Regions from separate parts of the Streptomyces sp. NBC_01077 genome, predicted to be linked through region 1. Evidence: riboswitches for the same ligand, from Rfam matches in the RefSeq annotation. Region 1 holds a riboswitch; each other region holds the start of a gene.
What was found. A riboswitch is a leader RNA that binds a small molecule or an ion and turns the genes downstream of it on or off. The one in region 1 is predicted to bind cobalamin.
Positions count from the first base shown of each region.

Region 2: linked by a shared signal. The riboswitch ahead of OG462_RS12305 (cobalamin biosynthesis protein) and the one ahead of OG462_RS33715 (ABC transporter substrate-binding protein) in region 1 are both predicted to bind cobalamin.
Region 3: linked by a shared signal. The riboswitch ahead of cobN (cobaltochelatase subunit CobN) and the one ahead of OG462_RS33715 (ABC transporter substrate-binding protein) in region 1 are both predicted to bind cobalamin.
Region 4: linked by a shared signal. The riboswitch ahead of OG462_RS07385 (CoA-acylating methylmalonate-semialdehyde dehydrogenase) and the one ahead of OG462_RS33715 (ABC transporter substrate-binding protein) in region 1 are both predicted to bind cobalamin.

Region 1 covers NZ_CP108669.1:7,442,508-7,449,547, reverse strand. The annotation lists gene OG462_RS33725 (ABC transporter ATP-binding protein) at 1-138, opposite strand, end outside; gene OG462_RS33720 (FecCD family ABC transporter permease) at 135-1,190, opposite strand; gene OG462_RS33715 (ABC transporter substrate-binding protein) at 1,187-2,242, opposite strand; cobalamin riboswitch at 2,329-2,454, opposite strand; gene OG462_RS33710 (cold-shock protein) at 2,573-2,779, opposite strand; gene OG462_RS33705 (right-handed parallel beta-helix repeat-containing protein) at 3,240-4,748, shown strand; gene OG462_RS33700 (amidohydrolase) at 4,777-6,081, opposite strand; gene OG462_RS33695 (MFS transporter) at 6,078-7,040, opposite strand, start outside.
Region 2 covers NZ_CP108669.1:2,753,004-2,760,043, forward strand. The annotation lists gene OG462_RS12290 (alpha/beta hydrolase) at 1-875, opposite strand, end outside; gene OG462_RS12295 (anion permease) at 1,295-2,563, shown strand; gene OG462_RS12300 (hypothetical protein) at 2,576-2,797, shown strand; cobalamin riboswitch at 2,944-3,076, shown strand; gene OG462_RS12305 (cobalamin biosynthesis protein) at 3,110-4,093, shown strand; gene OG462_RS12310 (cobyric acid synthase) at 4,090-5,598, shown strand; gene OG462_RS12315 (putative cobaltochelatase) at 5,798-7,040, shown strand, end outside.
Region 3 covers NZ_CP108669.1:4,811,746-4,818,785, forward strand. The annotation lists gene cobN (cobaltochelatase subunit CobN) at 1-2,455, opposite strand, end outside; cobalamin riboswitch at 2,491-2,649, opposite strand; gene OG462_RS21605 (cobalamin biosynthesis protein CobG) at 2,722-4,008, shown strand; gene OG462_RS21610 (precorrin-8X methylmutase) at 4,023-4,658, shown strand; gene OG462_RS21615 (precorrin-2 C(20)-methyltransferase) at 4,655-6,157, shown strand; gene OG462_RS21620 (serine hydrolase) at 6,170-7,040, opposite strand, start outside.
Region 4 covers NZ_CP108669.1:1,658,825-1,665,864, forward strand. The annotation lists gene OG462_RS07380 (acyl-CoA dehydrogenase family protein) at 1-1,016, opposite strand, end outside; gene OG462_RS07385 (CoA-acylating methylmalonate-semialdehyde dehydrogenase) at 1,013-2,512, opposite strand; cobalamin riboswitch at 2,742-2,921, opposite strand; gene OG462_RS07390 (short-chain fatty acyl-CoA regulator family protein) at 3,009-4,424, opposite strand; gene aceA (isocitrate lyase) at 4,791-6,107, shown strand; gene aceB (malate synthase A) at 6,206-7,040, shown strand, end outside.

The sequences.
Region 1 (7,040 bases):
GACGGTTCCGGGCGTGAGGGTGAGGGTGACCCCGTCGAGGACGAGGCTGCCACCGGCGATACGCGAGACGCGGTCGGCGCGGAGCCCGGCGGAGGCGTGAGGGCCGGTACACGCGCGCGTGGCGGGGCTCGTTGTCATCGCGTGCTCCTCGTGCGGTACAGGACCAGCACGAAGGCCGGTACGCCGATCAGCGAGGTCACCACGCCCACCGGCACCTCCTGGGGGTCGAGGACCGTGCGCGCCAGCGTGTCCGCCCACACGAGGAACACCGCCCCCGTCACGGCCGTGACCGGCAGCAGCTTCGCGTGCCCCGGGCCGGCGAGCGCCCGTGCGGCGTGCGGCAGGACGAGGCCGACGAAGCCGATCGCTCCCGCCGCGGAGACCAGAGCCGCCGTCAGGAGCGCGGTGACGCACAGCAGGATCAGCCGGGTCCTGGCGACGGCGACGCCGAGCGACGCCGCGGCCTCCTCGCCGAACGCGAACGCGTCCAGCGTCCTCGCGTGCCCGCCGCAGACCAGCAGCGCCGCCGCGAGGACCGCGAAGCACACCGCCACATCGCTCCAGCCGGCCCCGCCGAGCGAGCCGAGCAGCCAGAACAGCACGCCGCGCGTGGTCTCGGCGTCGGCCGCCGTCATCACGACGAACGAGGTGAGGGCCGAGAAGAGCTGCATCGCGGCGACGCCCGAGAGGACCACGCGGTCCGTCGAGCCACCCAGGGTGTGGCTCAGGAGCAGCACGAGACCGAAGGAGCACACCGCCCCCAGGAACGCCCCTCCGGTGACGGAGAGGACTCCCCCGCCGACACCCAGGACGACGACGGCGACCGCGCCGGTCGAGGCGCCGGAGGAGACGCCGAGGACGAAGGGGTCGGCGAGCGGGTTGCGCAGCAGCGACTGCATCACCGCCCCGCAGACCGCGAGCCCGGCGCCGCAGACGGCGGCGAGGAGGGTACGGGGCAGCCGCAGGTCCCACACGATGCCGTCCCGGATCGGCGAGACCTCCGAGACTCCCCCGCCGAGGTGGGCGGCGACCACGGACCAGACGTCGCCGACACCGATGTCGGCCGGGCCGATGGTGATCGCCACGGCGACGGAGGCCGCCAGGACCGCGAGCCCCGCCACCGTCCACAGCAGCGCGGCGCCCCCTCCGCGTACGACGAGCGCGGACCGGGCGGGCGAGGTCGCGGTCACTTCGCGAGACCGTACGAGCGGAGCGCGGCCGCCACCTTCTCGACGCCCTCGACCGTCCGCAGGGTCGGGTTCATCGCCTGGCCGCTGAGCAGCACGTACCGCTTCTTCCGTACCGCCGTCATGTTCCGGGTGACCGGGTCGGACTCCAGGAACTCGATCTTCTTGGCGGCGCTCTCGGCCGACTGCGAGCGGCGGGTCAGGTCGCCGATCACGAGGACGTCGGGGTCGCGGTCGGCGACGGTCTCCCAGTTGATCTGGGGCCACTCCGCGCGCGTGTCGTCGAAGACGTTCTTCATGCCGAGGGTGCGGGTGACGATGCCGGGGGCGCCGCAACAGCCCGCCATGTAGGGCGATTCCGCGTTGGCGAACCAGTAGAGGACCGTGACGTCCGTGAAGTCGCCCGTGGAAGTGGCCTTGGCCACCCGTGTCCTGAGCGAGGCGACGAGCTTCTCGCCACGCTCCGGAACGGCGAACACCCGGGCCAGGTCGCGGATTTCGCCGTACACCGTCTCCATGGTCAGCGGCCGGGTACGGACCCCGTCGCCGTCGCCGCTGTTGTCCTTGCCGACGCAGTCGGTGGGCGAGAGGTAGGTGGGGACGCCGAGCTTCTCGAAGCGCTCACGGGGCGCCACCCCGCCCTTGCCGAGGGTGTACGCGAAGGAGGCCGCCGCGAAGTCGGGTTCGGCGTCGAGGACCTTCTCGAAGGAGGGGTAGCGGTCGGCGAGGCGCGGGACCTTCGCGTTCTCCTTCTCCAGGCCCTTGAGCACCGGGTCCGTCCAGGTCGCGGTGCCCACCATGCGGTCGGCGAGGCCGAGGGCGAGCATGATCTCCGCCGCACCCTGGTCGAGGGCGACGGCCCGCTGCGGTGGCCGGTCGACGGTGACCCGCTGTCCGCAGTTGTCGTCGAGTGTCACGGGGTGGCCCGAGGTCGTACCCCCGGTGCTCTTCGCGGACGGGGCGGCGGTCCCGCCCCCGCACCCGGTCGCGGTGAGGATCAGTGTGCCGGCGGCCAGGAACAGCGCGGCGGAGCGGGCGGGGTGTGCGAGCGGCACGGGAACTTCCTCTGCGGCCACGGCTCATACGCGGAGCCTGTCGTACGGTGCTCCCCGTACGACAGCGTGCCGCCGGGGCCGCCAGCAGGTCTTCGGACTCGGGGTCAGCCGGACGGAGCGCCTTCCCGGGCCCGTCGTGCCGCCCAGTGGCCGATGCTCCGCCCGTCGCCCTCACCGCTGCGCGTCAGTTCCGGTTTCGCACCGGATTCCCTGACCCGTGCACGTACCCGTTCAGGTGCGTACAAAGGTGCGACTGGCCTCGGCACAGTACCACCGGCCCGCTCGGCGGCCCGGGGGCGCCGCCGGTGGCGAACCGGCGCCGGTCCCGTCTCAGATGCGCAGCTCCTTGGCCTCGAAGCGGCCGTCCCCCAGGACCAGGACGAAGGAGACCTGCTGCCCCTCGGAGAGCGTGCGGCCCTCCCCCTCGATGTCCTCGGCGCTGAACCAGACCTGCTCCTCGGAGCCCACGGGGACGACGAATCCGTAGCCGCCGGTGCGGTTGAAGGAATGCACGAACCCTTTGCTTCTGCCTTCCACGGCGGCCTCCTCGTCGTCACCGGCGACGCGGCCGAGGGGGGCGAGGGCCCGCTCGGCCGCATCCGCGTCTCAGACGACTTCTACCCCGTGCGCCCGCCGTTCGCCCGTGGCGCGTCGCGCGGGCGACCAGGGCGCTGCGGTGTGCAGGCCGTGTGTACGTACCACTCCCCGGAGTCTCGTACAATATTCAACAGAGGCCTGGTGTCGGAGATCCCCCGTGTCCGACACCGGGCCTCTGCCTGTCTTCCGTCAGGCCGTGCCGCTGACCGTGAGCCAGCCGCACGATCACCTCGACCGCGAGTCCGCGAGTCCGCGAGTCCGCGAGTCGACCATCTGACCCATGGGTCGACCAATCAACCCCACTCTGATCGATATTCGATCATTCGACACTTTTACATTGACTCGCTCATCGGCCACACCTAGCTTCTGGCGGCACCAGACCTCGAGAAAGGTGTCGCACATGACCATGGAGGCATTCCCCGGGCGGCGTGCGACGGTCGGTGGGCTCATCGCCGTCGCGCTCGCCCTCGCCGGCAGCGTCACCCTCACCACCGCGCCCGCCTCGGCCGCCGGGAGCACCACGTACGTGGACTGCTCCCGCCCGGACGCCGGCGACGGCAGCCAGGCCTCGCCGTTGAACAGCATCGCCCAGGCCAACGCACGGACGTACGCCGCCGGTGACACCCTCGCCCTCGCGTCCGGCACCACCTGCGTCGGTTCCCTCGCCCCCAAGGGCAGCGGCACCGCCAACGCCCCCATCACGCTCACGAGTTACGGCGCCGGCGCGCTGCCCGTGATCGACGGTGCCGGCGCCCCGGACACCGTCTCCCTGACCAACCAGGACCACTGGCGGATCGGCAACCTCAAGCTGACCAATCCCGCCGCCTCCCTCGCCCGCCGCACGGGGCTGCGGATCTCCGCGAACGACGGAACGGCGCACCGCGGCTTCGACATCGGCCACCTGGTCGTCGACCGCGTCGCCGGCCAGACGAGCAAGAACAGCCCGACCACGGAGGACTTCGTCCAGTCCGCCGGCATCGTCACGGGCGCGAGCGGCACCGGCTCGACCCTGAACGACGTCTACGTTCACGACAACCAGATCAGCAACACGGGCGGGGGCGGCCTCAAGATCCGGGTCGGCGCCATGGCCGTGAAGGGCTCCGGGGTCCTGATCGAGCACAACGTCATCAAGGACGTCGGGGGCGACGGCATCATCGCCAGCTACGCCGACGCGCCCATGATCCAGTACAACAACGCCTCCGGCATCGGCAACGGCGTCTATCCCTTCTCCGGCGGCAACTTCGCCGGCATCTGGGTGCTCGGCGACCACAACCCGACCATCCAGAAGAACGCCGTGTACGGGATCACCAGGATGTCCGTGGCCGACAGCCAGGCCTTCGACTGCGACTGGGGCAACACCGGCACCTGTCTGATCCAGTACAACTTCAGCCGCGACAACATCGGCGGCTTCTTCCTCGACTGCGACGGGTGCGGCACCATCGGCGGCGCCCAGCAGGTCATCCGCTACAACATCTCCGAGAACGACTGCCGGATGAGCAGCGTCAGCGCGGGCCGGTCCGCGCTGCACCTGTACAACAACGTCTTCTACTGCACGGACAAGAAGTTCAGCATCACCCTCCCCGACGAGAGCGTCGTCGAGAACAACATCTGGGTGGGCACCAGCGACTCCCGGCTGCCCACGGGCGCGGGGATCTCCTGGCTCTGGAACGTCTTCCAGGGCGTGCCGAGGCCGACCGCCAACGGCATCGTGGCCGACCCGCGGTTCGTGAACCCCGGCACGGGCGGCAACTCGCTCGACTCCGCCGACGGGTACAAGCTCCGCGCCACGTCGCCGGCGCTGAACAACGGCTCAGTGATCAGCGGCAACGGAGGCCGCGACTACTGGGCGAACCCGGTGTCCGCGACCTCCAAGCCGCATCGCGGCGCGTACAACGGCCCCGGCTTGTAGCCCGCTCGCGTCCCGGGGCGGGTCGCTGTCAGGCGCCGGGGGTGGTCGTCCTCGTCAGCCACGGGGCGGCGGCCGCGAGCAGGGCGGTCACGCCGAGCGGGATCGTCGGCCCGGGTACGGGGGCGAAGTGCGGCGAGTGGTTGGCGGGGACGGTGTCGGGGAGGCCGTCCTCCAGGAGCGAGGCGGGGTCGATGCCCGCGTAGAGGGCGGGGTCGGCACCGCCGAAGTGCCAGAAGACGGACGGGACGCCGAGCGCGGTCCCGAAGGTGCCGAAGTCCTCGCTGCCGGTGATGATCTGAGTGAGCGTGAAGACCCGGCCCTCACCGAGGACTTCCGTGAGGGATTCCTGCACGAAGGCGGTCGCCGCCGCGTCGTTGACGGTGACCGGGAAGGAGTTGAGCGGGGTGAACTCGGGCTCCTTGGGGGCGCCCGAGGCGACGGCCTCGGCCCGGACGATGCGCGTGACGGCGGCCAGGATCCGGTCGCGTACGGCCGGGGTCGTCGAGCGGACGTTGATCCACAGTTCGGCGGAGTCCGGGATGATGTTCTCCTTCGTCCCGGCGTGCAGCGAGCCGACGGTGACGACGCCGGTCTGGGCGGGTCCGATCTCCCGGGAGACCACCGTCTGCAGCCGCATCACGACCGCCGCCGCGAGCACCACGGGGTCGACGGCCGTCTCCGGGGAGGAGCCGTGTCCGCCCCGGCCGAAGAGGGTCACCCGGAAGCTGTCGGAGGCCGCCATCACCGGTCCCGGCCGGGTCCCGACGAAGCCGACCGGGGCGGGGGCCACGTGCTGGCCGAGGCAGACCTCGGCGCGCGGGAAGCGGTCGAGGAAGCCGTCCTCGATCATGGCGGGCGCCCCGCCGACCTCCTCGGCGGGCTGGAAGACGGCGACGACGGTGCCGTGCCAGGCCTCCCGGTGGGCGGCGAGCTGGGCGGTGGCGCCGAGCAGACAGGTGACGTGCATGTCGTGCCCGCAGGCGTGCATGACGGGCACTTCGTTGCCGTCGGGGTCGGTGCCGGTGGCGGTGGAGGCGTACGGGAGTCCGGTCTCCTCCTTGACGGGGAGGGCGTCCATGTCGGCGCGGAGCAGGACGACGGGGCCGGGGCCGTTGGCGAGGACGCCGACGACTCCGGTCCGTCCGACGCCCTCGGTGACCTCCCAGCCCTGGGCCCGCAGCTGCCCGGCGACGACACCGGCGGTGCGGAACTCCTGGAACGAGAGCTCGGGGTGGGCGTGCAGATCCTCGTAGAGGGCGAGCAGCCCGGGCAGCCGCGCGTCGAGACCGGAGAGGAGCGGGGCGAGGGGCGTGGCGGCGGTCTCGACGGTCATGCGGGGTCCTTTGCGGTGGTGAGGGCCGGGGACGTCGACGGTTCGTCGGCGGCGGCGCGGAAGGCGGCCGCGTCCTGTGGGGTGAGGCAGGCCATGACGGCGGCGATCAGCGCGCCGAGGACGAGGAAGCCGAAGGCGACCTGGAAGGAGAAGGCGTCGGCGAGGGTGCCCATGACGGGCGGGGCGACCATGCCGGCGACCTGGCCGCCGAGGATGACGACGGCGCTGCCCACGCCCACGTACGCCGGGGAGAGACCGGCGAGGGGGACGGCGAAGATCGGCATGTACGCGAGGGAGGCGGCGAAGACGGCGACGGTGCCGAAGACGACGAAGCCGGTGACGGACGGCGCGTTCGCCATGAGGAGCAGGGCGACGGCGGAGACGGCCATGCCGGGGACGATGATCTTGCGGTGGTGGCCGCCGAGCCGGTCGGCGAGCCGGCCGCCGAGGACGGTGGCGAGCGCGGCGCCGAGCGCGGGGATGGCGATGAGGGCTCCGGCGGAGGTGAGGGAGACGCCGTGCTCCTCACTGAGGTACGAGGGGACCCAGGTGTTGAGGCCCCAGACGATGGTGCTGTAGCCGAACATCATCAGGGCGAAGCGCCACAGGACGCCCTTGCGCAGGACCGCACGGAGGGCGGGGCCGGCGGCCTCGGTACCGGCGTCCTCCGCGCCTTCCGTACGGGGCAGCGGGGCCGGGAGCCAGAGGCGTACGGCGACGAGGGCGAGGATGCCGAGGGCGGCGGTCGACCAGAAGGCCGAGCGCCAGCCGAAGACGGCGACGAGCGGGGCGACGGCCAGCGGGGTGATGACGGCGGCGAGGGCGTTGGAGCTCATGACCGTGCCGTTGGCGCTCATGCGCTCCTCGGGCCGGGTGCGCTCGACCAGGACCTTCGTGGCGGCGGGCGGGAAGATCCCTTCGGCCGCGCCGAAGGCGAAGCGCAGGGCGAGCAGCACGGC
Region 2 (7,040 bases), 4.7 Mb from region 1:
TGGGCGGCGCGGACGGCGAGCGGGAGCAGGGGGCCGGGGACGTGGTGGGCCGCGGCGAGGTTGCGGAGGGTGGCCTCCCAGTCCAGGACCGGCGAGTCGAGGACGAGGCCGCTGATCCGGTCGCGCACCCCCGACTCGGCGGCGGCGCGCAGGGCCATCGAGGCCCCGGTCCCCCAGCCGTGCAGCACGACCTTGGCGGCGCCCCGGTGGACGGCGTAGCGGATGGCGGCGTCGACGTCGCGCCATTCGGAGTCGCCGAGGTGGGCGAGACCGTCCGGGGAGGCGGGTGCTCCCTCGTCGCCGCGGTAGGCGGGGACGAGGACGGGGATCTTGCGGCGGTTGTAGAAGGAGACGAGGTTCAGCGGGTGCTCGCGGGTGGTGCCGAGGCCGTGCAGGGCGATCACCCAGGTGGTGCGGGGAGCTGCCACCAGCCAGGCCGGCAGGGGGCCGAGCTCGCCGGGGATCTCGACGTCCTCATGGGCGAGCCCGAGGGCGCTGATCGGCGTGCCGATGTGCAGCTGGGGGGTGAGGCGGACGCGGGTGCCGGGGCCGAGCACCCCGCGCTCGACCCGTTCGAGGCGCCGGACGACGGTGTCGGCGGTGTGCGGGACCCGGTCGAGGACGGGGCCGACGACGGCGTGCTGGCCGTGGCCCTCCATCCCGTACGTACCGGGGCGCAGCGAGGCGAGGCTGCGGGTGAGGGTGATCCGCTCAGGGCCCGTGACGTGCACGGTGAGTTTGGGATCTCCGGGCAGGGGACGTCCGGACGGCGCCCTGAGGGCGACGTCGCTGGCGTACCGGCCGACCGCGAACGCGGCCGCGCCGACACCGAGCAGGGTGGTGACGGCCGCTGCCGTCGCTGTAGCCGGGCGCACGTTCCCAGTCTCGGCAGGGTGGGGACGGACTGCCACCGGTGGGACCCGTACGGCCCCGGACGGGAGGTCGGACAGGAGGGTACGGACGGCTCCTGCACCCGAGGCCTCCGGGGCACTCCTGCGCACTCCGCGGAGTGACGTGGGTCTCGTCCGCGGGGTCCCCCGGTCGGATGGTTCCGTCCAGGGAGCGGAACCGGGTGGCGGAGGAGGAACCGGGGCAGGTCGCATGTGCCCGGTGTTGGCCGGTATTACCCGAGGTTGCGGGGTGCCCGCATCGTGGACAGTTCGCGTGCCGGGACCACAAGCGGAATCTGTTGACACCGGTTCGGGACACCACACCGCCCGACCCAGTTCACCTTCCGTTCATCCAGGTTGCTTACGTTCGTCCAGCCACTGACGTCAAACGATTGCCTGGGTAAATGGAACACATCACGCTGCTGCTCGCCATTGTGGTCGTGACAGCTCTCGTGTTCGATTTCACGAACGGTTTCCACGACACCGCGAACGCGATGGCCACGACCATCTCGACCGGTGCACTCAAGCCGAAGACGGCGGTGGCCATGTCCGCCGTGCTGAACCTCGTCGGCGCGTTCCTGTCCGTGGAGGTCGCCAAGACGATCTCCGGCGGGATCATCAACGAAGAGGGCATCCGTACAGAGGTGATCTTCGCCGCGCTGGTCGGCGCCATCCTCTGGAATCTGCTGACCTGGCTGCTCGGACTTCCGTCCAGCTCCTCCCACGCCCTCTTCGGCGGCCTCATCGGCGCCGCGGTCATGTCGGCCGGCTGGTCGGCCGTGAACGGCCCCACCATCGTCACCAAGGTCCTCATCCCGGCCGTCGCCGCTCCGATCGTCGCCGGTCTCGCCGCGATGCTGGCCACCCGGCTGACGTACAGGATCGGCGCCAAGACCGACGAGAAGCACACCGCCAAGGGCTACCGGGTCGGCCAGATCGCGTCCGCCGGTCTCGTCTCCCTCGCCCACGGCACCAACGACGCCCAGAAGACGATGGGCATCATCACCCTGGCCCTGGTCACCGGTGGCGTCCTCGCCCCCGGCTCCAACCCGCCGATGTGGGTCATCGTCTCCGCCGGTATCGCGATCGCCCTCGGCACCTACCTCGGTGGCTGGCGCATCATCCGCACCATGGGCAAGGGCCTCACCGACCTCCGTCCGCAGCAGGGCTTCGCCGCCCAGACCAGCGCCGCGACGGTCATCCTGGCCTCCTCGCACCTCGGCTTCTCCCTCTCCACCACCCAGTCCTGCTCGGGTGCCGTGATGGGCGCCGGTCTCGGCCGCAAGGGCGGTGTCGTCCGCTGGTCGACCGCGACCCGGATGTTCGTCGCCTGGGGTCTGACCCTGCCCGCCGCGGGCCTGGTCGGCGCCGGTGCCGAGTTCCTCACCAAGCAGGGCCCCTGGGGCATCGCCGCCGTCGCGGTCCTGCTGGTCGCCGGCTCGGGCGTCATCTGGTCGCTGTCCCGCCGCAAGCCGGTCGACCACAACAACGTCACCGCCGACGACCTCGACGCCGAGCCCGCGGGCGTCGTGACCACCGCCATCGCGGCCGTCACCCCGCCGCCGGCCGCCGGTACCGTCGCCGCCGTCGCGGACGAGGACCTCAAGACCACCATCCCCGCACCGGCTCCCACCGACCCGGCCGCTCCCTCCGCCCCCGCCGCAGCGGTGTAAGGAACGAACGACATGAAGATCGACTGGGCAGCTCTCGGCTCCGTCTTCGGAGTCAGCCTCGTGGCGACCGTCGCGCTGGTGGGCCTCTTCACCCTCGGCGTCATCGGCCTCTCCAAGCAGGAGCAGGCCGCCGCCCAGGGAGGCTCCGCCACCCTGGCCCGCACCGGCGCCTACGCCTGCTTCGCCCTCTGCCTCTCGGCAGTGGCGTACGGCATCTATCTGATCGTCGCCTGAGGCCCCTCCGACGGTCCACGGCACACCGGCCGGGCGGTCCGCACCTTCGGGTGCGGACCGCCCGGCCGTCGTCGTCACGGCGGCGTGTCTGTGGTGCTTCGCACAGTGACCCGACGCAGGTCAAGGGTGAGTTGACGGGTGTTCTCGGGCCGTGGTGGACTGCCGAGGCCATTACGGCGGCAGTAGAGGAAGTCCGGTGCGAATCCGGCGCGGTCCCGCCACTGTGACCGGATCCGAAGGGTCCGGGAGTCAGGAACTCTCGCCGCCGGTCACGTCGATCCAGGGCGCGGACCCTGAGTGAGGACATGCGCCATGCCCGGCCGCAGCAGTACCAGCCGCCTCTCCCCGGACGGATTCGCGTACGGCGCGGCCGCGGGTCTCGCCGTCGACCTGCTCATCGGCGACCCCCGCCGCGGACATCCCGTCGCCGCGTTCGGCCGGGCGGCCGCCGCGGTCGAGAACCGCCTCCACCACGACCACCGCGGCTGGGGTGCCCTGCACACCGCCGTCTGCGCCGGCTCCACCGCCGCCCTCGGAGCGCTCGCCGCCCGGGCCGTACGGAACCGGCCGGCCGCCACCGTCGCCCTGACCGCCGCCGCCGTGTGGGCCGTCGTCGGCGGTACGAGCCTGGGGCGGGAGGCCCGCGCGATCGGCGGGGCGCTCGCCGCCGGGGACCTGGACGTCGCCCGGGAGCGGCTGCCGCATCTGTGCGGGCGCGACCCGCAGTCCCTGGACGGGCCCGCGATGGCGCGCGCCGTCGTCGAATCGGTCGCCGAGAACACCTCCGACGCCGTGGTCGGCGCCCTGTTCTGGGGCGCGGTCGCGGGCGTACCCGGCCTGGTCGGCTTCCGGGCCGTCAACACCCTCGACGCGATGGTCGGCCACAAGTCGCCCCGCCACCGCCGCTTCGGCTGGGCCTCGGCCCGGCTCGACGACGTGGCCGGCTGGCCCGGCGCCCGGCTGACCGCCGTACTCGCGACCGTCGCCGGAGGGAACCCGCGGGGTGCGCTGAAGGCCTGGCGGGCGGACGCGGGGAAGCATCCCAGCCCCAACGCGGGCCCGGTCGAGGCCTCCTTCGCGGGCGCGCTCGGCGTACGGCTCGGGGGCACCCTGTCGTACGGCGGACGGGTCGAACACCGGCCGGTGCTCAACGGGGAGGGGCGCGCCGTCGAGGTGACCGACATCGACCGGGCCGTACGGCTGTCGCGCCGGGTCACCGGACTCACTCTGGCCGCCTGCGTGGGCGGCCGCCTGATCATCGGCGCCCTGGGGGCCCGGAAGCGGAGGAACGCATGAGGGGTGGGGGACTGCTCGTCGCCGGGACCACGTCCGACGCCGGAAAGAGCGTCGTGACGGCCGGCATCTGCCGCTGGCTGGTCCGAAAAGGACTCAAGGTGGCGCCGTTCAAGGGGCAGAACATGTCCCTCAACTCCTTCGTCACCCGCGAGGGCGCCGAGATCGGGCGTGCCCAGGCCATGCAGGCCCAGGCGGCGCGGGTGGAACCCACCGCGCTGATGAACCCCGTCCTGCTCAAGCCCGGCAGCGACCGGTCCAGCCAGGTCGTCCTGATGGGGAAGCCGGTCGGTGAGCTGAGCGCCCGCGGCTACCACGGGGGCCGCCAGAAGGAGCTCTTCGAGCCGGTGATGGCGTGCCTGGAGGAGCTGCGGAGCACGTACGACGCGGTGATCTGCGAGGGCGCGGGCAGCCCGGCCGAGATCAACCTGCGGCGCACCGACATCGTGAACATGGGCATCGCTCGGGCCGCGCGGCTGCCCGTCGTCGTGGTCGGCGACATCGACCGGGGCGGGGTCTTCGCCCAGTTCTTCGGGACGACGGCGCTCCTCGCGCCCGAGGACCAGGAGCTGATCGCGGGCTATCTCGTGAACAAGTTCCGCGGCGACGTGACCCTGCTCGAACCGGGGCTCGACATGCTGCACGGGCTCACCGGGCGGCGGACCTTCGGCGTCCTGCCGTACGCGCACGGGCTCGGCATCGACGAGGAGGACGGCCTGCGGGTCTCGCTGCGGGGTGCGGTCCGTGAGTCCGTCGTCGCGCCGCCGGTCGGCGAGGACGTGCTGCGGGTCGCGGTCTGCGCGGTGCCGCTGATGTCCAACTTCACCGATGTGGACGCGCTGGCGGCCGAGCCGGGTGTGGTCGTGCGGTTCGTGGACCGGGCGGAGGAGCTGGTCGACGCGGACCTCGTGATCGTGCCGGGCACCCGGGGCACGGTGAAGGCCCTGTCCTGGCTGCGCGAGCGCGGGCTCGCCGACGCGCTGCTGCGGCGCGCCGCCGAGGGGCGTCCGGTACTCGGCATCTGTGGCGGCTACCAGCTGCTCGGCGAGCACATCGAGGACGAGGTCGAGTCCCGGGCCGGGGCCGTCGACGGTCTCGGGCTGCTGCCCGTACGGGTCCGGTTCGCGCCCGAGAAGACGCTTGCCCGGCCGGTGGGGTCGGCGCTCGGCGAACGGGTGGAGGGGTACGAGATCCACCACGGGGTCGCCGAGGTGCTGGGCGGGGAAGCCTTCCTGGACGGGTGTCGGGTCGGCGCCGTGTGGGGGACGCACTGGCACGGCTCGCTGGAGAGCGACGGGTTCCGGCGGGCGTTCCTGCGAGAGGTCGCCGCGGCGGCGGGGCGGCGGTTCGTGCCGGCGCCGGACACGTCGTTCGAGGCGCTGCGGGAGGAACAGCTGGACCGGCTGGGGGACCTGATCGAGGAGCACGCGGACACGGACGCGTTGCTGCGGTTGATCGAGGAGGGGGCTCCGAAGGGGCTGCCTTTCGTGCCGCCGGGTGCGCCGTGAGCGCGGTCGCGCCGGGCGCGGGGCGGGGGTGTCGCCCGGGTGCGGGACGGCGGGGGTGTGCACGGCCTTCGGCCGTGCCGGGGTTCCCACCCGTGCGACGTGTCGAGAAGAGTGCGGGTGGCCCCCGTGAGGGGTTGCTCGCCGTTGGCGGCCGCAGGCTGTCATTCGAGCATCAGCGATCTGAAGGAGTGACCACCCGATGAGCACCCGGTATCCGTTCACCGCCGTCGTCGGTATGGACGACCTGCGGCTCGCGCTGCTGCTCAATGCCGTCAGCCCGGCCGTGGGCGGTGTGCTCGTCCGGGGGGAGAAGGGGACCGCCAAGTCCACCGCCGTGCGCGCGCTCGCCGAGTTGCTGCCCGCCGTGCCCGTCGTCGCGGGGTGCCGGTTCAGTTGCGATCCAGGCTCGCCCGACGCGGGCTGCCCCGACGGGCCCCACGAGGTCGCTCCCGGGGCCGAGCGGGCCGCGCGCATGGTCGAGCTGCCCGTCGGCGCCTCCGAGGACCGGCTCGTCGGCTCGCTCGACATCGAGAAGGCGCTCAGCGAAGGGGTCAAGGCCTTCGAGCCCGGGCTTCTCGCCGCCGCCCATCGCGGCATCCTCTACGTCGACGAAGTCAATCTGCTGAGCGATCACCTCATCGATCATCTGCTCGACGCCGCCGCCATGGGATCCTCCTACGTCGAGCGTGAGGGTGTCTCCGTACGGCATGCCGCCCGCTTCCTCCTCGTCGGCACCATGAACCCCGAGGAGGGCGAGCTGCGGCCCCAGCTTCTCGACCGGTTCGGTCTGACCGTCGAGGTGGCCGCGTCGCGCGACCCGCAGCAGCGGGTCGAGGTCGTCCGCCGGCGGCTCGCCTTCGAGGACGACCCCGCCGCCTTCGCCACGCGCTGGGCCGACGAGGAGACCGCGCTGCGCGGCCGGATCACCGCCGCCCGCGCCCTGCTGCCCCAGGTGACGCTCGGCGACGCCGTACTGCTCCAGATCGCCGCCACCTGTGCCGCGTTCGAGGTCGACGGCATGCGCGCCGACATCGTCATGGCCCGCACCGCGACCGCGCTCGCCGCCTGGGCCGGACGCACCGAGGTCACCTCCGAGGACGTACGGCAGGCCGCGCTCCTCGCCCTCCCCCACCGGCGGCGCCGCTCCCCCTTCGACGCCCCCGGCCTCGACGAGGACAAGCTCGACGAGACCCTGGAGGAGTTCAAGGGTGAGGAGCCGGACCCGGACCCGGATCCGGACCCCGAGCCCGACGGGCCCGGCGACGGCGGTCCCGGTGACGGTGGCCCCGGCGGGGGTGTTCCGCCGCAGAGCGACGGGCCCGCCGCCGAGAACTCCCCCGCTCCCGAGGAGACTTCCGCTCCCGCGCCCGCTCCCCAGGGCGCCGGTTCCGGGGAACGCGCGGCCGTCGCCGCCTCCGAGCCCTTCCGTACGAAGGTGCTCA
Region 3 (7,040 bases), 2.6 Mb from region 1:
ACGGCACGGCCTTCGGGTCGACCGAGTAGAAGTTCCGGCCGGTCGGCAGGACGTTGACCAGGCCGCGCAGCGGCGAGCCGGACGGGCCGGCCGGGACGAAGCCGCCGTTCAGGGCGTGCACGGCGTGCGTCAGCTCGTCGGTGGTGGCGGCCAGGCGCGGCACGACCTGCTCGCAGGCGAACCGCAGCACGGCGTGCACGTCGGAGCCGTAGGCGGCGGCCACGGTCGGGACGGAGTCCACGGACCAGTCCGCCGCCTCCATCGCCTCGACGAGCTCGCGGGCCTTCGCCTCCGCCTCGTCGGCGGTCGTGCGGGTCGCGGCCGACTCGTCGAGACCGAGGGCCTCGCGCAGACCGGGCAGCGCCTGCGTGCCGCCCCAGATCTGGCGGGCGCGCAGGATGGAGAGGACCAGGTTGACCCGGGCCTCGCCCTCCGGGGCGCCGCCGAGGACGTGCAGACCGTCGCGGATCTGGGCGTCCTTGACCTCGCACAGCCAGCCGTCGACGTGCAGCAGGAAGTCGTCGAAGCCGTCGTCCTCGGGGCGCTGCTCCAGGCCCAGGTCGTGGTCGAGCTTGGCGGCCTGGATGAGGGTCCAGATCTGGGCGCGGATCGCGGGCAGCTTCGCCGGGTCCATGGACGAGATCTGCGCGTACTCGTCGAGCAGCTGCTCAAGACGCGCGATGTCGCCGTACGAGTCGGCGCGGGCCATCGGCGGCACCAGGTGGTCGACGAGGGTCGCGTGCACGCGCCGCTTGGCCTGCGTGCCCTCGCCCGGGTCGTTGACGAGGAACGGGTAGACCAGGGGGATGTCGCCGAGGGCCGCGTCGGGGCCGCAGGCGGCGGACAGGCCGGCGTTCTTGCCGGGCAGCCACTCCAGGTTGCCGTGCTTGCCCAGGTGGACCATGGCGTCGGCGCCGAAGCCGCCGTCCTCGGCGCGGGCGGCGATCCAGCGGTAGGCGGCCAGGTAGTGGTGGGACGGCGGGAGATCGGGGTCGTGGTAGATCGCGATCGGGTTCTCGCCGAAGCCGCGCGGCGGCTGGATGAGGATCAGCAGGTTCCCGCGGCGGAGCGCGGCGAGGACGATGTCGCCCTCGGGATTGCGGGACCGGTCGAGGAACATCTCGCCGGGCGCCGGGCCCCAGTGCTCCTCCACGTGGGTCCGCAGCTCCTCGGGGAGCGTCGCGTACCAGCGCTTGTAGTCGGCGGCCGGGATGCGGACGGGGTTCTTCGCCAGCTGTTCCTCGGTGAGCCAGTCCTGGTCGTGGCCGCCGGCCTCGATGAGGGCGTAGATCAGCTCGTCGCCGTCGCCGGAGACCAGGCCCGGGAGCTCCTCGGCGGGACCGAAGTCGTACCCCTCGGCGATCAGACGGCGCAGGAGGGAGACGGCGGAGGCGGGGGTGTCCAGACCGACGGCGTTGCCGATGCGGGAGTGCTTCGTCGGGTACGCGGAGAGGACGAGTGCCAGCCTCTTCTCGGCGTTCGGGATGTGCCGGAGCCGGGCGTGCCGTACGGCGATCCCGGCGACGCGGGCCGCGCGCTCGGCATCGGCGACGTACGCGGGCAGGCCGTCCTCGTCGATCTCCTTGAAGGAGAACGGGACGGTGATGAGCCGGCCGTCGAACTCGGGGACGGCGACCTGGCTGGCGGCGTCCAGCGGGGAGAGGCCCTCGTCGTTCTCCTCCCAGGCGGCGCGCGAACCCGTCAGGCAGAGCGCCTGCAGGATCGGCACGTCGAGCGAGGCGAGCGCGCCCGCGTCCCAGGCCTCCTCGTCGCCGCCGGCCTGCGCTTCGGCGGGCTTGGTACCGCCCGCCGCGAGGACGGTGGTGACGATCGCGTCGGCGGTACGGAGGCGGTCGAGCAGCTCCGGCTCGGGGGCGCGCAGGGACGCCACGTACAGCGGGAGCGCCTGCGCTCCGGCGTCCTCGATCGCCTCGCACAGCGAGTCGACGAAGCCGGTGTTCCCGCTCATGTGGTGGGCGCGGTAGTAGAGCACCGCGATCGTCGGACCGTCGGTCGTCCGGGGCGTGCGCTCCAGCGGGCCCCAGGTGGGGGCGGCCGCCGGGGACTCGAAGCCGTGACCGGTGAGCAGGACGGTGTCGGAGAGGAAGCGGGCCAGCTGCTCCAGGTTCGCGGGGCCGCCGTGCGCGAGATAGGCGTGCGCCTCGGTGGCGACGCCGACGGGGACGGTGGACGCCTCCATCAGCTGTGCGTCGGGGGCCTGTTCGCCGCTGAGGACGACCACCGGCTTGCCGGCCGCGCGGACCGCGTCGAGGCCCTCCTCCCAGGAACGGAGGCCGCCGAGGAGGCGTACGACGACGAGCTCGGCGTCGGCCAGGAGACCGGTCAGCTCGGCGAGGGGGAGACGGGCGGGGTTGGCGAAGCGGTACTCCACCGGGCCGCCGGCCGCGCGGGCGCTGAGCAGGTCGGTGTCGGAGTGCGACAGCAGCAGAAGCATGGCGAGCGCAGGCCTTCCTCGGGGTTGTCCGCGCCCCGGGTGGTCGTATGGACGGCGGGAGTTCCTGACTCACCTGCCCGGGATCGTGCTGACGCACGGACCGGACCGGCTCACAGTGGCGGGACCGCGCCGGATTCTCACCGGGCTTCCTCCCCGGGGTCCTGGGACCCCATGCCGTCTGCATAGTAGATCGTGCGGTCGACGGGCCGGGGCGGACGGCCGAGTCGGCCGGATCACACCCGGTGGCCGCCCGGTGGCCCGTCGGTATGCTCGCCGCCATGCCGCCCACCCCGCCCCCGGTGCCCGAGCCGGGCGAACCTCGCATACGGGACCGTGGCGACGCGTGCCCCGGGGCGCTGCGCCTGCACTCCGCCGACGACGGCCGCCTCGCCCGACTCCGCCTGCCCGCAGGACGCTTGACGTCACGTCAGGTCGAGACCCTTGCGGATGCGGCGGAGACCCTCGGCGACGGACGGATCAGCATCACCTCGCGCGGCAACGCGGAGCTGCGCGGCCTCACGGACGACTGCGGGGCGGAGCTGGCGGCGCTCCTCGACGAGGCGGGCCTGCTGCCCTCCCCCACCCACGAACGCGTCCGCAACATCGTGGCCTCCCCGGCCGCGGGCCTCGACGGACTCGGCACCGCCGACGTGCAGTTGTGGGCCCGCGAGCTGGACGCGCTCCTGTGCGCCGCGCCCTGGGCGGCGGCGCTCTCCGGCCGGTTCCTCTTCGTCCTCGACGACGGGCGCGGTGACGTGGCCGGGCTCGGCGGGGATGTGACCTTGGTCGCAGTGGGTCGCGGCGAGGCGCAGCTGCACGTCGGCGGGCGAGCCGTCCGCCTCTCGGGCTCCGACGCGCCCGGCGCGGCCCTGGCGGTGGCGGGCGGGTTCCTGGCCGCGGCGCGGAAGGCCGGAACCGGGGCCTGGCGGGTCCGGGAACTCCCTGAGGGGTACGAGGTGGACGTGGCGGAGTCGGGGGTGACGGCGGAGCCCGTAGCCGCGCCGGAGCTTCCCCAAGGCCCTCCCCTCCCCCCCGGCACCCTCGGCGCCGCCGCCCTCTCCCTCCTCGCCCCGCTCGGCCGGCTCACCGCCGCCCAGCTCCGGGCGCTGCTTCCCGCCGACGAGGTACGGCTCACGCCCTGGCGCGGAGTCGTCGTGGTGGGGGCCGGCGCCGAGCGGCTGCCCGCCCTCGACGCAGCCGGGCTCATCACCCGCGCCGACTCCCCCTGGGCAGGCGTCACCGCCTGCACCGGGCGGCCCGGCTGCGCCAAGTCCCTCGCCGACGTCCGCGCGGACGCGGTCCCGGGCCCACGCCCCGACCACACCGGCCTCCCCGTGCACCCCGACCGCCCAGGCCTCTCCAGCCGCCCCGACCACACCGACCGCCCCGGCCTCCCCGTGCACTTCTCCGGGTGCGAGCGCCGCTGCGGACACCCGCACGGCGACTGGACCGACGTCCTCGCCACCGCCGGCGGCGACTACCTGGTGGACGGCGTCCCCACCCCCCGTACCGCCCTGCCCGAAGCCGTGACCGCGGCCCGTACGACGAGATGAGCGAGAGCAACAGGATGTTCGACTACGAGAAGGACGGGGCGGAGATCTACCGCCGGTCCTTTGCCACGATCCGCGCCGAGGCGGATCTGGCGGGGCTGCCCGCCGACGTCGCCCAGGTGGCGGTCCGGATGATCCACGCCTGCGGCATGACCGACCTCGTACGCGACATCGCCTGGTCGCCGCAGGTCGTCGCGAACGCCCGCGCCGCGCTCCGGACCGGTGCGCCGATCCTCTGCGACGCCCAGATGGTCGCCAGCGGTGTCACCCGGCGTCGGCTGCCCGCCGACAACGAGGTGATCTGCACGCTCTCGGACCCGTCCGTGCCGGGCCTCGCCGCCGACCTCGGCACGACGCGCTCCGCCGCCGCCCTCGAACTGTGGCGCGACCGCCTCGAAGGCTCCGTCGTCGCCATCGGCAACGCGCCGACCGCCCTCTTCCACCTCCTCCAGATGGTCGCGGAGGGAGCCGGAAAGCCCGCCGCCGTCCTCGGCATACCGGTCGGCTTCATCGGCGCCGCCGAGTCCAAGGACGCCCTGGCCGCGCAGGACCTGGGCCTCGACTACCTCGTCGTACGGGGCCGGCGCGGCGGCAGTGCGATGACGGCCGCCGCGATCAACGCGATCGCTCACGAAGCGGAGATCCAGGCATGAGCGGAACCGGCACCACCACCGGCAAGCTGTACGGCGTCGGGCTCGGCCCCGGCGACCCGAACCTGATGACCGTCGCCGCCGTGAAGGCCATCGCCGCCGCCGACGTCATCGCGTACCACTCGGCCCGCCACGGCCGTTCCATCGCCCGCTCGATCGCCGCCGAGCACCTCCGTGCGGACCACATCGAGGAACGGCTGATGTACCCGCTCACGGTGGAGACCACGGACCACCCGGGCGGCTACCGGGGCGCCCTGAACGACTTCTACGAGGAAGCCTCGGCCCGCCTCGCCGCGCACCTCGACGCGGGCCGCACGGTCGCCGTGCTCGCCGAGGGCGACCCGCTGTTCTACGGCTCGTACCAGCACATGCACAAGCGGCTCGCGCACCGCTACGACACGACCGTCATCCCCGGCGTCACCTCGGTGTCCGCCGCCGCCGCCCGGCTCGGCGAGCCGCTCTGCGAGGCGGAGGAGGTCCTCACGATCATCCCCGGCACCCTGCCGGAGGACGAGCTGACGGCCCGTCTCGCGGGCACCGACTCGGCGGTCGTGATGAAGCTCGGCCGCACCTTCCCCACCGTGAAGCGGGCCCTGGAGCGGGCCGGCCGGCTCGACGACGCCCGGTACGTGGAGCGCGCGTTCATGGCGGGCGAGCGGACCGGCGACCTCGTGGACGTCGACCCGGCGTCCGTCCCGTACTTCTCCGTCGCCGTGCTGCCCTCCCGTATCGACCGGGAACCCGCCGTACGGGAGCGGGGCGAGGTCGTCGTCGTCGGCACCGGACCGGCCGGCGCGCCCTGGCTCACCCCCGAGTCGCGCGGCGCGCTCGTCAACGCCGACGTCCTCGTCGGCTACACCACCTACCTGGACCGGGTGCCGGTGCTCCGCCCCGGGCAGATCCGGCACGGCTCGGACAACAAAGTGGAGTCCGAGCGGGCCGAGTTCGCCCTCGACCTGGCCCGGCGCGGCCACCACGTCGCCGTCGTCTCGGGCGGCGACCCGGGCGTCTTCGCGATGGCCACGGCCGTCCTGGAGGTCGCCTGCGAGCCGCAGTACGCGGACGTGCCCGTACGGGTCCTCCCCGGGGTGACCGCCGCCAACGCGGCCGCCGCCGCCGCGGGCGCCCCCCTCGGCCACGACTACGCGACGATCTCGCTCTCCGACCGGCTCAAGCCCTGGGACGTCATCGAGGCCCGGCTGCGCGCCGCGACCGCCGCCGACCTGGTCCTCGCGCTCTACAACCCGGGGTCGAAGTCCCGTACGCACCAGGTGGCGGCCGCCCGCGACCTCCTGCTCGAACTGCGCTCGCCCGAGACCCCGGTGGTCGTCGCCCGTGACGTCGGCGGCCCCGAGCAGTCGGTGCGCGTCGTGACCCTGAAGACCCTGGAGCCGTCCGAGGTCGACATGCGCACCCTGCTCCTCGTCGGCTCCTCGCAGACGCGTGCGGTCGAGCGGGCCGACGGCCGGACGATCACCTGGACGCCGCGCCGCTACGGGTGAGCCTGCCGGCTGCTACCGGCCACCACGGGTGAAGGTGCCGAGACCTTCCTGGTCCAGGTACTCGACGCGGACCGTCTTACCGTCCGGGGAGAACGTGACGCCGGTGAGCCCGACGGCGTTCTCCCCGCGCGTCGGGAAGCCGAACGTGTCGCCGTCGTAGTGGGTGAGCCGGTACGACTGGGGCTCCGGCCCCAGTCGCAGGACCAGCCCACCGTCGCCGCCCCCGGCCACGGTCAGTTCGCCGTAGTAGTCGCTGGTGTACGTCCCCGTGTAGGCGCTGTTCGCCTTCGCGGACGCGGCGTCGCCCGGCGGCTTCGCGTAGTTCGTGGGGGACCGTCCGGCGTCCGCCTGCTGCTGGTAGATGGCATCGACGAGCGGCAGCCAGTCCCGGCTCGGCCTCCCGTCCTGCGCGGTGTCGAAGAAGTCGAGGGCGACGGTGTCGGCGACGCCGACCGGCGCGCCGTTGGTGAGGACGACGATCCCGAGCTGCTCGCCCGGCAGCATCGTGACGTTGGTGTGCGCGCCGAGCGCGAACGCACCGGTGTGGGAGAGCCGCAGCCGGCCCTCGTCGTCGTACGACACGTTCCAGCCGAGGCCGTAGAAGCCGGTCCGGCCGGCCGGTGCGTGCGCCGGGGCGGCGACGGACTCGGGGTGGTGGGTGAGGTCGAGGGCGTCCTCGTCGATGATCCGGCGCCCGTCGAGCGAGCCGTTGGCGAGCTGGAGCCGCAGCCAGGTCGCCATGTCACGGGCCGAGGAGCTGACACCGCCGGCGGGGGACTGGGCGTCCGGGTCCCGTACGTACCGCGCCTTCCACGTCCCGTCGGCCTCCTTGACGTGGCCGAAGGCGCGGTCGGGGTTCGAGGCGAAGTCCCGGAAGGTGGAG
Region 4 (7,040 bases), 5.8 Mb from region 1:
TGCAGCTGCAGTGCCCGGTCGGCGACGGAGAACCCGGTGTCCGTGGCGAACCGCTTGGCCATGGCGCAGAGTTGGGCCGCCCGCGGGTCTCCCCGGTCGAGGGCCTCGGCCGCCTGTCGGACGAGCGCGCGGGCGGCGGTCAGCTCGGTGGCCATGTCGGCCAGCCGGAACTGGAGGGCCTGGGCGTCGAGCAGTCGGCCGCCGAAGGCCTCGCGGTCGGAGAGATGGGTGAGGCTGCGGTCGAGGGCGCTCTGGGCTCCGCCGAGGGAGCAGGCCGCGATGCCGAGGCGGCCGCCGTTGAGGCCGTGCATGGCGATGCGGAAGCCGTCGCCCTCCGCACCCAGGCGACGGTCGGCGGGGATCCGTACCCCGTCGAGGACGACCTGGCGGGTCGGCTGCGCGTTCCAGCCCATCTTGCGCTCGTTCCCGCCGAAGGAGACTCCCGGGTCACCCCGCTCGATGATGAAGGCGGAGATCCCGCGGGGGCCGTCCGCGCCGGTGCGGGCCAGGACGAGGTACACGTCGGAGACGCCCGCGCCGGAGATGAACTGCTTCACGCCGGTCAGGACGTAGTGGTCGCCGTCCCGCTCGGCGCGGGTGCGCAGCGCGGCGGCGTCCGAGCCCGCGCCGGGTTCGGTGAGGCAGTAGCTGCCCAGGGTCTCGGCGGAGCAGAGGCCGGGCAGCCGGCGGGCGCGCTGGGCATGGTCCCCGTACCGGTCGATCATCCAGGCGACCATGTTGTGGATGGAGAGGTAGCCGGCGATCGAGGGGCAGCCGGTCGCCAGGGTCTCGAAGACGAGGACGCCGTCGGCCCGGGTGAGTCCGGAGCCTCCGTGTTCCTCCCGTACGTAGACTCCGCCGAGGCCGAGCGAGGCGGCTCTGCGGATGACGTCGACGGGGAAGTGCTTGTCCTGGTCCCAGGTCACGGCGTGCGGGGCGAGCTGTTCCTGGGCGAAGTCGAGGGTGACTTCGGCGAGGGCGAGCTGGTCCTCGGTGAGGGTGGTCACGGCGCTCATCCCATCGTCGGGATGGTGAAGCTCGCGCCTTCCTTGACCCCGGAGGGCCAGCGCGAGGTGACGGTCTTGGTGCGGGTGTAGAAGCGGACGGCGTCGGGGCCGTGCTGGTTCAGGTCGCCGAATCCGGAGCGCTTCCAGCCGCCGAAGGTGTGGTAGGCCACGGGGACCGGGATGGGGACGTTGACGCCGACCATGCCGGTGTTGACGCGGCGGGTGAAGTCGCGGGCGGTGTCGCCGTCGCGGGTGAAGATGGCGACACCGTTGCCGTAGGGGTGCTCGCTGGGCAGCCGCAGGGCCTCCTCGTAGTCGGCGGCCCGTACGACGCACAGGACGGGGCCGAAGATCTCCTCCTGGTAGATCCGCATCGAGGGGGTGACCCGGTCGAAGAGCGACGCCCCGGCGAAGAAGCCGTTCTCGTGCCCGGTGAGGGTGAACCCCCGGCCGTCCACGACGAGTTCGGCGCCCTCGCCGACACCGATCCCGACGTAGCCGTTCACCCGTTCCAGGGCGTCCCGGCCGACGAGCGGCCCGAAGTCGGCGTCGGGGTCGTCGGAGGTGCCGATACGGAGGGTCGCGATGCGCTCCTTCAGTTTCGCCACCAGCGCGTCGGCGGTCTCCTCCCCCACCGGGACGGCGACGGAGATCGCCATGCAGCGCTCGCCTGCGGAGCCGTATCCGGCGCCGATCAGCGCCTCGACGGCCTGGTCGAGGTCGGCGTCGGGCATCACGATCATGTGGTTCTTGGCGCCGCCGAAGCATTGGGCGCGCTTGCCGTGGGCGGCGGCGGTGGCATAGATGTGCGCGGCGATCGGGGTGGAGCCGACGAAGCCGAGGGCCTGGACGCGGGGGTCTTCGAGGAGGGTGTCGACGGCTTCCCTGCCGCCGTTGACGACGTTGAGCACGCCGGGCGGCAGTCCGGCCTCCAGGAACAGCTCGGCGAGCCGCAGCGGTACGGACGGGTCGCGCTCCGACGGCTTGAGGATGAAGGCGTTTCCACAGGCCAGGGCAGGTGCGGCCTTCCACAGCGGGATCATCGCGGGGAAGTTGAAGGGGGTGATCCCGGCGACGACGCCCAGCGGGCTGCGCAGCGAGTGGACGTCGATGCCGGTGCCGGCGCTGTCCGTGAACTCGCCCTTGAGGAGGTGCGGGATACCGGCGGCGAACTCCACGACCTCCAGCCCGCGTTGCAGGTCGCCGTGGGCGTCGGCGACGGTCTTGCCGTGCTCGGCGGAGAGCAGCCGGGCCAGGGAGTCCCGTTCGCCCTCGACGAGTTGGAGGAAGCGCAGCAGGACGCGGGCGCGCCGCTGCGGGTTCCATCGGCCCCATTCCCGCTGGGCCTCCTCGGCGTCGGCGATCGCCGCCTCGGTGTCGGCGCGCCCGGCCAGGGGGACCCTGGCCTGGACGGCGCCGGTGTTGGGGTCGTACACGTCGGCGAAGAGACCGGACGTGCCGGTGGTGTGCTTTCCGCCGATGAAATGGGTGAGTTCGCGGACCATCGAAGCCTGCTCTCGTCAGGTGAGGATCCGAGGAAGGCGCGGTGAGGAGCACGGTGCGACACCGATCGGGAGTTCACACCGCGGGTCCGACCGCGGGACAGGGGAAGGCGTGGGCGCCCTCGTCGAGTCACGAACGCGGGGACAGGGCCTCGCCGTTCGGGTACTCCGCCGGATCACCTGGGCCGTGGTCACGTACCGGTGCCATGCGTGTCTGCTCCATCCTCGTGGACAACACGGAACACCCCACGGCCGGTATCCTGACTCCCGGATCAGCGCGCGCTCTCCGGCCTTCCCGACGGATGGTTTCCGCCAGTGGCCTGTACTTCTGAAGAGCACACTCCCCGGTCACAGTGGCGGGACCGCGCCGGATTCACACCGGCTTCCCTGCACCGCGGGCTTCTCACGAACATATAGTTGGACGTCCTGGTAAGTCCACCCCCACTCCGGCGCGCCCCGCGCCGTCCGGGCGGTGGCCGGCACCGCCCCCGTCGAGGTCTCAGACGCGGCGGTCGGCGACCTGGTACGGGACGAACGTGCTGGTGTTCTCGTCCACGGCGAGCGGGCGACCCAGCGGAGGGACCGCGCGCTGGGGGCAGTCGAGGCGCTCGCAGAGCCGGCAACCCATGCCGATCGGGGTGGCGGCCCCGGCGTTGTCGAGGTCGATCCCGTCCGAGTACACGAGCCGGGACGCGTGGCGGATCTCGCAGCCGAGACCGATGGCGAAGGTCTTGCCCGGCTCGCCCCAGCCGCCCCGGTGCCGGGTGACGGCGCGGGCCGTCCAGAGGTGGCGCTGCCCGTCGGGCATGGCCGCGACCTGGACGTGGATCCGGCCGGGCGCGGCGAACGCCTCGTACACGTTCCACAGCGGGCAGGTGCCGCCCGCGCGGGAGAAGTGGAATCCGGTCGCGGACTGCCGCTTGGACATGTTCCCCGCCCGGTCCACGCGCACGAAGGAGAAAGGGACCCCGCGCAGCCTGGGACGTTGGAGGGTGCTCAGCCGGTGGCAGACCGTCTCGTAGCCGAGTCCGAAGTGGTCGATGAGCCGCTCGATGTCGTAGCGGAACGCCTCGGCGGCCCTGTGGAAGGCCCCGTAGGGGAGGATCAGCGCGGCGGCGAAGTAGTTGGCGATCCCGATCCGGGCCAGGCCGTGCGGGGTGGACCCGGCCGGGAAGTCCTCCGCGGCAAGCCGGTCCAGCTCGTCCCCGTATTCGAGCAACGCCAGCTGCGTGGCCATCCGGAACGCCTGCTGGCCGGGCCGCAGCCGCGCGGAGAGGTGGAGCACGCGCCCGGATTCCTCGTAGTGGTGCAGCCGCTCGGAACCGCCCGCCGAGTCTCCGACGACCTGTACGCCGTGCCGGTCCGCCAGCCGGGTGGAGAGCGCGCGGACGACTTCTCCGGGCCGGATTCCGATGCCGCGGGCCAGTTCCTCGGCGGCGAGGTCGGTCTCGTGGAGGTAGTTCTGGCGGCGGTAGAAGAACTCGCGGATCTCCTCGTGCGGGGAGAGCGGTCCACCCCGGTCCCCGCCCCGGCCGTCCGCCACCCCGGCCAGGCCCTCGGCGAGCCGCTGCCCACGGCGGCCGAGGTCCAGGAGGACCTGGGCGACGGCCGGCATCCGGGAGGCGAGCTCGGCGAGGTCGGAGGCGGAGACCCGGGCCTCGGCGACCTCCCCGGCCAGCGCCTCGCGCAGATCCGCGACGAGCCGGCTGGTGTCGCGCTCCGAGAAGAAGCCGGGGTCGACGCCGAAGGCCTCGGTCAGCCGCAGCAGGACGGGCACGGTCAGCGGTCGTGAGTCGTGCTCCATCTGGTTCAGGTAGCTGGGCGAGATGGCCAGGACGCGCGCCAGCTCCGCCTGGCTCATCCGCCGCTCCTCGCGCAGCCGCCGCAGCCGCGCTCCCGCATACGTCTTGCTCACCGGGCCCCCTCGTCCGTCGCCTCAGCCTACGCGGGAATCCGCGCGGGCCGGCCTTGGCAGACTTGGCAAAACCTCGCGGGAAGATTCGCAGAAGTTGGCAATCATCCCTGCTTGATGGCACCCAGTGTCATTGGGAGAGTCGTCCTGCGGCCCGCCGATCCAGGCGGCGCGGCGGTACCACCGGGCGCGATTCATGCCCTGATGTCGGTGATCCCGGCGGGTATCGGCCGGCGGTTCGGCACGATTGCCCAGTTCGCTCCACGAGGGACGGCGGGCCGCACCCCTCAACAACGGCACACAGTGCCAAGCCTTTGCACCTTTGACGTGCACGGCCCGCTCGAACGACTCATGGAGACGGTGACGGTCATGGCAGACACGAACACGACGGCAGCGGCGGTATCCACGGCGGCCGCACGGCTGGCCGAGCGCTGGGCCGCGGAACCCCGCTGGGCCGGCATCGAGCGCACGTACGGTGCCGAGGACGTCGTACGGCTCTCCGGCAGTGTCCGCGAGGAGCACACCCTGGCCCGGCGCGGGGCCGAGCGGCTCTGGCGACAGCTGCACGAGCAGGACTACATCCACGCCCTGGGCGCGCTGACCGGCGGGCAGGCCGTCCAGCAGGTGCGCGCCGGTCTCCAGGCGATCTACCTCTCCGGCTGGCAGGTCGCCGCCGACGCCAACCAGGCGGGCCACACCTACCCCGACCAGAGCCTGTACCCGGTCAACTCCGTTCCCCAGGTGGTCCGTCGGATCAACAACGCGCTGCTGCGGGCCGACCAGATCGCCACCGCCGAGGGCGGCTCGACCGCTTCGGCCGACGAGGGCATCGACTGGCTCGCGCCGATCGTCGCCGACGCCGAGGCCGGCTTCGGCGGCCCCCTCAACGCCTTCGAGCTGACCAAGGCGATGATCGCGGCCGGTGCGGCCGGCATCCACTACGAGGACCAGCTGGCCTCGGAGAAGAAGTGCGGACACCTCGGCGGCAAGGTCCTCGTGCCGACCGCCCAGCACATCCGCACCCTGAACGCGGCCCGCCTCGCCGCCGACATCGCCGACACCCCGACCCTGATCATCGCCCGCACGGACGCCCTCGCCGCCAACCTCATCACCAGCGACGTCGACGAGCGCGACGCGCAGTTCGTCACCGGCGAGCGCACCGCCGAAGGCTTCTACCGGGTCCAGAACGGCATGGCCCCGGTCATCGCCCGCGGCCTCGCCTACGCCCCGTACGCCGATCTGATCTGGGTCGAGACCGGCACCCCGGACCTCGCTCAGGCCCGCGAGTTCGCCGAGGCGATCCACGCCGAGTACCCGGACCAGATGCTCGCGTACAACTGCTCGCCGTCCTTCAACTGGAAGGCCGCGCTCGACGACGACCAGATCGCCAAGTTCCAACGAGAGTTGGGCGCGATGGGCTACCGGTTCCAGTTCATCACGCTGGCCGGCTTCCACTCCCTCAACCACGGCATGTTCGACCTCGCCCGCGGCTACGCCGAACACGGCATGACCGCCTATGTGGACCTCCAGGAGCGGGAGTTCGCCGCCCAGGCGCAGGGCTTCACCGCAGTCAGGCACCAGCGCGAGGTCGGCACCGGCTACTTCGACCTCGTCTCCACCGCCGTCAACCCGGCCTCCTCCACCACTGCGCTCGCCGGCTCCACCGAGGAAGAGCAGTTCCACTAGCCGACCCTCCGGCGCCCGGCCGGCTCGCGCCCCGGCCGAACGGGGGCGAGCGACCGTCCCCGTCCGCCCCCGTTCACCCCGCAGCTCAGGAGAGTTCGATGACCACCAGCGCCCCGACCCGTCATGTCCGTGTCCTGGCCGCCCCCGGTGACCGCCACCACGAGATCCTCACCCCCGACGCGCTGGACTTCGTCGGCCGGCTCGCCGCCGCCTTCGGCGAACGCCGGCAGTGGCTCCTGAAGGAGCGCCGCCGGCAGGCCATCCGGCTCGCCACCGGCTCCCCGCTCGACTTCCCCGTCGCCACCTCGGCCGTCCGCGCCGACCCTTCCTGGCAGGTCGCCCCGCCGGCGCCGGGCCTGACCGACCGCCGGGTCGAAATCACCGGCCCGCCCGACCGGCGCATGGCCGTCCACGCCCTCAACTCCGGCGCCCAGGTGTGGATGGCGGACTTCGAGGACGCCACCGCACCCACCTGGGACAACGTCATCGGCGGCCAGCTCACCCTGCTCGACGCCATCGAGCGCCGCATCGACTTCACGACACCGGAGGGAAAGGAGTACCGCCTCGGCGAGAACCCCGCCACCCTCGTGGTCCGGCCGCGCGGCTGGCACCTCGACGAGCAGCACCTGGAGCTCGCCGGAAGCCCGGTCCCGGCCTCGCTCGTCGACTTCGGGCTGTACTTCTTCCACTGCGCGCAGCGTCAGATCGATGCCGGGCACGGCCCGTACTTCTACCTCCCCAAGCTGGAGAACCACTACGAAGCGCGGCTGTGGAACGACGTGTTCGTCCTCGCCCAGGAGCTGCTCGGCATCCCCCGGGGCACCGTCCGCGCCACCGTCCTCATCGAGACGATCACCGCCGCGTTCCAGATGGAGGAGATCCTCTACGAGCTCCGCGAGCACAGCTCCGGCCTCAACGCCGGGCGCTGGGACT